One region of the Kribbella sp. C-35 genome, then DNA from elsewhere that is predicted to be linked to it. Evidence: riboswitches for the same ligand, from Rfam matches in the RefSeq annotation. Region 1 holds a riboswitch; each other region holds the start of a gene.

Evidence for each region. A riboswitch is a leader RNA that binds a small molecule or an ion and turns the genes downstream of it on or off. The one in region 1 is predicted to bind ZMP and ZTP.
Region 2: another riboswitch for ZMP and ZTP. It lies ahead of ACLJOO_RS37245 (glycine hydroxymethyltransferase); the one in region 1 lies ahead of ACLJOO_RS42330 (bifunctional 5,10-methylenetetrahydrofolate dehydrogenase/5,10-methenyltetrahydrofolate cyclohydrolase).
Region 3: another riboswitch for ZMP and ZTP. It lies ahead of ACLJOO_RS39515 (5-aminoimidazole-4-carboxamide ribonucleotide transformylase); the one in region 1 lies ahead of ACLJOO_RS42330 (bifunctional 5,10-methylenetetrahydrofolate dehydrogenase/5,10-methenyltetrahydrofolate cyclohydrolase).

The regions. Positions count from the first base shown of each region.
Region 1 covers NZ_JAJPWG010000010.1:44,438-46,683, forward strand. The annotation lists gene aroH (chorismate mutase) at 1-272, opposite strand, end outside; gene ACLJOO_RS42330 (bifunctional 5,10-methylenetetrahydrofolate dehydrogenase/5,10-methenyltetrahydrofolate cyclohydrolase) at 303-1,163, opposite strand; ZMP/ZTP riboswitch at 1,186-1,270, opposite strand; gene ACLJOO_RS42335 (NUDIX domain-containing protein) at 1,288-1,902, opposite strand; gene prcA (proteasome subunit alpha) at 1,899-2,246, opposite strand, start outside.
Region 2 covers NZ_JAJPWG010000006.1:522,556-524,801, forward strand. The annotation lists gene ACLJOO_RS37240 (acyl-CoA dehydrogenase family protein) at 1-998, shown strand, start outside; ZMP/ZTP riboswitch at 1,011-1,093, shown strand; gene ACLJOO_RS37245 (glycine hydroxymethyltransferase) at 1,122-2,246, shown strand, end outside.
Region 3 covers NZ_JAJPWG010000007.1:411,187-413,432, forward strand. The annotation lists gene ACLJOO_RS39510 (AAA family ATPase) at 1-258, shown strand, start outside; gene ACLJOO_RS39515 (5-aminoimidazole-4-carboxamide ribonucleotide transformylase) at 248-1,126, opposite strand; ZMP/ZTP riboswitch at 1,145-1,228, opposite strand; gene ACLJOO_RS39520 (class I SAM-dependent methyltransferase) at 1,231-1,950, opposite strand; gene ilvD (dihydroxy-acid dehydratase) at 1,989-2,246, shown strand, end outside.

The DNA.
Region 1 (2,246 bases):
ATCAGCCGCACCACCCGCGGCAGCGCATGCGGCACCGGGATCTCCTGCATGCACATCAGCGGTACGTCGGTCAGCCCGATCTGCCGGCCCGCGACCGCGGGAAACTCCGAACGCAGGTCCGACGTGACGGTGAACAGGATGCTGATCAGGTCCTCGTTCTCCAGATCATTCGCCTCCAGGACCGCCTTCACCAGCTCCGCGGACCGCTCGAGCAGGTGCTCGCGCTCGTCCACGTCCAGCTGGGTGGCACCCCGGATCGCCCGTACCGCCACGTCCGCCTCCTTAGATCTTGTCCCCCAACCCTAGGCCAGCGTAGTCAGAGAGTGGACAGCCGTCTCAGCGGCGTCGACCGTCTGCTCCAGCAGCAGCGCGATCGTCATCGGCCCGACCCCGCCCGGAACCGGCGTGATGAGCCAGGCCACCTCGGCCGCCTCCGCGAAGTGCACGTCGCCGACGTTGCCCTCGTTGTACCCGGCGTCGACCACGACCGCGCCCGGCTTCAGCCAGTCGCCGCGGACGAAGTTCGCCTTCCCAACCGCGGCGAGCACGACGTCGGCGGTCCGGACCAGCTCCGGCAGGTCGCGGGTCCGGGAGTGCGCGTACGTGACAGTGGCGTTCGATGCCAGCAGCAACATGCCGGCCGGCTTACCGAGGATCGGGCTGCGGCCGATCACCACCGCGTGCGCCCCTTCGAGCGGTACGTCGTACGCCGCCAGCAGCCGCATGATCCCGCCGGGGGTGGCCGACCGGAACCCGGGATCCCCGAAGGCCATCGCCGCGAACGACCGCATCGTCACGCCGTCGACATCCTTCGCGGGGTCAATCGCCTCGAACGCGGCCCGCTCGTCGATCTGCGCCGGCACCGGGTGCTGCAGCAGGATCCCGTGCACGGCCGGGTCGTCGGAGAGCTTCGTGATCTCCGCGACCAGCTCCTCGGTGGTCGTCTCGGCCGGCAGTACGACGCTGAGCGACGCTATCCCGGCCTTCTTCGAGCGGTTCTGCTTCATCCGCACGTACGTCGCCGACGCCGGGTCGTCACCGACCAGCACGGTCGCCAGACACGGCTGCACGCCGTACTGCTCCTGAAGGATCCGGGCTCGTTCGGCGGCCTTCGCGACCATCTCGGCGGCGAGGTCGGTTCCGATCATCAGTTCAGCAGTCATCTGCGCACTCCTCTGGGCGTGAATTGGGTGCCCAGGCGCGCGGCGAAGCCGGATGGCAGACCGTTCCCCGGTGGTCGTCCACCTCAGCGCCAGTCGCGGTCCGCTGTCAGGATACCGACCCGGCTCAGAGCAGGCCGGCGTGGTCGAGCGCGAGGTAGGCCGCGTCGACTCCGGTCATCGCACCGGGCGTGCGCAGCTCGGCACGGAACGCGTCCACGGACAGCTCGACCGGGACACAGTCCTCGGCCTCGTCCAGCTGCTGCTTCCCGTCCGGCCGGCACCCACGCGCGATCGCGACATACTTCCGGTACGTCGACGACGCACCGGACCACTGCCAGCCGACCACGTCCAGGGTCTCGCAGGTGTAGCCGGTCTCCTCCTCGAGCTCCCGGGCACCGGCCAGCGCCGGATCCTCGTCGGGCTCGACGTACCCACCCGGCAGGTTGGTGACCACCCGGTCCGGCCCAGCGCGGAACATCCGCACCGTCACGATCCGGCCTTCCGGCGTCAACGGCAGCACGGTCACCCCGGAAGTGATACCGGCCGCCGACTTCGGGCCGAGCACGTCCCAGTCGACCTCGCGGCCGTCGGGCATCCGGTACCGCCGCAGGCTCACGGAGAGGAAGCGCTGGAACCCAGGCTCCTCCCCCACAAGCTCCCAGGCGGCGGGGTCTGCAGGCCGAGACGGCTCAGCCGCCACCTTGTCGGTGGCGGCTGAGTTCTCGATCTGGTCCGTCACAGCGGACGGTCGTCGTCGGGATCCTCCGGCGGCGCCACCGGGGCGTCGTCCGCCGGCGGAGCGACCGGGGTGTCACCCGCAGACGACTCACTGGAGCCTCTGGAATCGCCCGAAGCCGACTCCGAGTCCGAACCTGTCTCCGCGTCGGCGTCCGACTTCTCGTCCACCGCCGGGCTGGACTCGCTCAGGATGCCTGCCAGCGACTCCTCGGAGATCCGCTTGAACTTGCGCACCTGGGTGCGGGTCCGGTCCAGGACGGCGACCTCGAGCTGCTCCGGGGTCAGCTCCCGGACCTCGGTGCCGTCGTGGCCGAGCGCGTCCACCGCGAGCCGGAGCGCGCCGGC
Region 2 (2,246 bases), on a different contig from region 1:
ACAAGTGGTTCTGCTCGGCGCCGCAGGTGGACGTGTTCCTGGTACTGGCGCAGGCGCCGGACGGGCTGAGCTGCTTCGTCGTACCGCGGGTTCTTGCCGACGGCAACCGGAACCCGTTCGCGTTGCAGCGGCTGAAGGACAAGCTCGGCAACCGCTCGAACGCGTCGTCCGAGGTCGAGTTCCACGGCACCATCGGATATCGGTTGGGCGAGGAAGGCACCGGCGTACGCACGATCATCGAGATGGTGGCCGCGACCCGGCTGGACTGCGTGCTCGGCTCGGCGGCGCTCCAACGACGGGCCCTGGTCGAGGCGATCTGGCACACGCAGCACCGCGCGGCGTTCGGCGGCCTGCTCGCCGACAAGCCCGCGATGCAGAACGTGCTGGCAGACCTGGCGATCGAGAGCGAGGCAGCAACAGCCCTGGGCATGCGCCTCGCCGCAGCAGTTGACGCGTCGCTCGCGGGCGACGAACGGCAGGCCGCGTTCCGGCGGATTGCCCTGCCGCTCGCGAAGTTCTGGGTGTGCAAGCGGACGCCGTTCATGGTGGCGGAGGCGCTGGAATGCCTCGGCGGCAACGGGTACGTCGAGGAGTCCGGGCTGCCGCTGCTCTACCGGGAGTCGCCACTGAACTCGATCTGGGAAGGATCGGGCAACGTCAACGCACTCGACGTACTGCGTGCGCTCCGCCGCCCGGAGTCGCTCGAGGCGTGGCTGCTCGAGGTCGGCTCGGTCCAGGGTGCCGATGCGCGGCTCGATGCGGCGGTCAACGACGTACTGCAAGCGCTTGCTGATATCGAGAACGCCGAGGCCGGGGCGCGGCGACTGGCTGCGCGGATGGCCCTGTGCCTGCAGGCGTCGCTGCTGATCCGGAACTCGACGCCGGAGGTCGCGGACGCGTTCGTGGCGTCCCGGCTGGCCGGCGACTGGGGCGGTGTGTTCGGGACGCTCCCGCGGACTACGCCGTTCGAGCAGATCGTCAGCCGCGCGATAGGGTGACTGTGCCTTTCTTTTGGCAGTCGCGACTGGCGCGCTGAAGGTGGAGAACCACCGGGGAGCGAAACCCGTCGGCACCGTGCGCCTGGGTGCCTTCGACCCACTGCAACCGCAGGAGAGACAACGATGACTCAATCCTTCGACGCTGCCGCCGCGTCGGCCGCGTACAACAACGCGCTGCAGGTGATCGCCGCGGTGGAACCCACCATCGCCGGCGCGATCAAGGCCGAACTCGCCGACCAGCGGTCCTCGCTGAAGCTGATCGCGAGCGAGAACTACGCCTCCCCCGCCACCCTGCTCACGATGGGCAACTGGCTGTCGGACAAGTACGCCGAGGGCACCATCGGGCACCGCTTCTACGCCGGCTGCCAGAACGTCGACACCGTCGAGCAGACCGCCGCCGACCACGCCCGTGAGCTGTTCGGCGCCCCGCACGCGTACGTCCAGCCGCACTCCGGCATCGACGCGAACCTGGTCGCGTTCTGGGCGATCCTGGCGCAGCGGATCGAGTCCCCGGCGCTGGCCGAGGCGGGCGCGAAGCACGTCAACGACCTGTCCGACGAGGACTGGACCAAGCTCCGCAAGGCGCTCGGCGACCAGAAGATGCTCGGCATGTCGCTGGACGCCGGCGGTCACCTGACGCACGGGTTCCGGCCGAACATCTCCGGCAAGATGTTCAACCAGCACTCCTACGGCACCGACCCGGAGACCGGGCTGCTGGACTACGACAAGGTCGCCGCGACCGCGCGCGAGTTCAAGCCGCTGATCCTGATCGCCGGCTACTCGGCGTACCCGCGCAAGGTGAACTTCGCCAAGATGCGCGAGATCGCCGACGAGGTCGGCGCGACCCTGATGGTCGACATGGCGCACTTCGCCGGCCTGGTCGCGGGCAAGGTGTTCACCGGCGACTTCGACCCGGTCCCGCACGCGCACGTCACCACGACCACGACCCACAAGTCGCTGCGCGGCCCGCGCGGCGGCATGGTGCTCTGCCAGCCGGAGTACGCCGACGCCGTCGACCGCGGTTGCCCGATGGTCCTCGGCGGCCCGCTCAGCCAGACGATGGCGGCGAAGGCAGTCGCGCTGGCCGAGGCGCGGCAGCCCTCGTTCCAGGACTACGCGCAGTCCGTCGCCGACAACGCGGTCACACTGGCCGAGGGCCTGATGAAGCGCGGCGTGAAGCTGGTGACGGACGGCACCGAGAACCACCTGGTGCTGCTGGACGTCTCGTCGTACGGCATCACCGGCCGG
Region 3 (2,246 bases), on a different contig from region 1:
GCGGCCGCCGCGGCGGGGGAGTGGGCGATGTCGTACGTCGTACTGCGGGCTGACCTCGCGACGACCCTGGACCGTGGACAGGCGCGACCCGAGTCCGAGCTGACGGACGTCGACGCGCTCACCGGTCTGCACGGCGCGTTCGCGGACCTCGGCGAGCTCGAGCCGCATGCGATCGACACCACCCGGCTCGACGCGCAGCGGACAGCAGCGGAGGTCCGCAAGGCCGTTGCCTCAGGCGACTACCTGCTCAGTGCCTGAACAGGCGTACGCCTGTTTCGAACCAGGTGATCCGGGCCGCCGCGCAGGCGGCCGCCACCTCGGGTGTGCGGATCGAACCGCCCGGATCGGCAATGTGCGAGACGCCGTACCGCTGGGCCTCCACGACGTTGTCGGTGAATGGCAGCGCCCCGTCGGAGACCATCGCGACCCCGGTGAGCGGATCGCTCGAATGGCGGGCCCACCAGAGCGCGGCCTTCTCGCCGGCGAGTCGCGTACAGTCCACCCGCGACTGCTGCCCGGCGCCGACGCCGATCGTCATCCCGTCCTTAACCATCACCACGGTGTTCGACTGGGTGTAGCGGGCAACGATCATCCCGAGCACCACATCGTCCGGAAGATCACGCGGAATCGGCCGCGCATCCCGCTCCTGCGTGAGCCGTACGCCGAACACCTCGCGGACCTCCTCCGCCGGCGGCTCGAACTCCGGGTCGACCTCCAGCACCAGGTAGGTCCCGCGCTTCTTCGCCGCCAGGATCTCCACCACGCCCTCGTCGTACCCGGGCGCGATGATCCCGTCCGACACCACCCGCTTCAGCACCATGGCCAGCTCGAGATCCACCGGATGCGAGACCGCCACGAAATCGCCGTACGACGACTTCGGGTCAGCGTCCCGCGCACGGGTGTACGCGGCCGCCACCGTCTCGCCGAGCGCGGCACCCGCCGGCGACACATGCTTGTACGACGCCGCAGCCGGTACGCCGAACCGCTCCGCCGCCTCCCGCACCAACTGCCACCCGGTCAGCGCATCGAGCACGTTGATGTACGACGGCTCGCCCGCAACCACCGTGAACGGCGCAGAGTCGAGGCTCGCCGCTTGATGAGGATTCATGCCATACCGCAGACGCATCAGGACCTCCGAATGGATCGGAGGCGCCCAGGCGGACGACGCCTTGTGTGAACACGTCCGCTCCCCGGTGGTACTCCACCCTCGCCAGTCGCGGTGCGCCCAGCCTACTTCGTCGCCCGCACCACCAGCAGGCGTGATGCCTCAGTCAGCGGTTCCCCGTGCCAACCGCCCTCGATGACCACGTCCGAGAACCCCGCCGCCCGCAGGTCGGCCGTGATCTCGTCGGCAGACCGGAAGTACAGGACGTTCCGGTAGACCGCGTCACGCCCGTCCTCGAAGACGTTGTGCGCGTCGAACGTCACGCGCCCGTGCGCGATCTCGATCAGCTCGAGCCACTCCTTCAGGTGCCCGGCCAGCGTGTCCCGTTCGCCGTACGTCGCCTCGCTCGTCCACTGCTCCCACGCCCGCGCCGCCGGATTGCGCGACTCGAACGCGAGCACCCCGCCGGGACGCAGCGCGGCCGCCAGTGCAGCGACTGCCGCCGCGTGCTCCGCGACGTGCATCATCGTGTTGCCGCTGCTGACCGCGAGATCCACGTCGCCGGTCGGCTGCACCATCCGGTGGTCCCCGTCGATCCAGGTGACGGCGTCGGCACCGGGCTGGCGACGCGCGTACCCGAGCATGGTGGGACTCGGGTCGATGCCGACCACCATCCGCCCCGGAGTGGCCAGCGACCGGGTGAGCAGACCGGTGCCACACCCGAAGTCCAGAACCTTCGCAGCGCCCTCGGCCAAGGCACGGTAATAGTCGTGATCCTCGCCGGACGGGTTGTCCAGATCGTAGAGCTCCACCAACTGCTCGTCGCCGTACGGGTCATCGATCACGCACCGCACCTTACTGGGCCAGTAATAGAGTGAGCGGCATGGTCGATGTGAAGCCTCGTAGCCGGACAGTCACCGACGGGTTGGAAGCGACCGCCAGCAGAGGCATGCTGCGCGCGGTCGGGATGGGCGATGACGACTGGGCCAAGCCGCAGATCGGGGTCGCGTCGAGCTGGAACGAGATCACCCCGTGCAACCTGTCGCTGGACCGGCTCGCGAAGGCGGTCAAGGACGGCGTGCACGCGGCCGGCGGGTACCCGCTCGAGTTCGGCACGATCAGCGTGTCCGACGGCATCTCG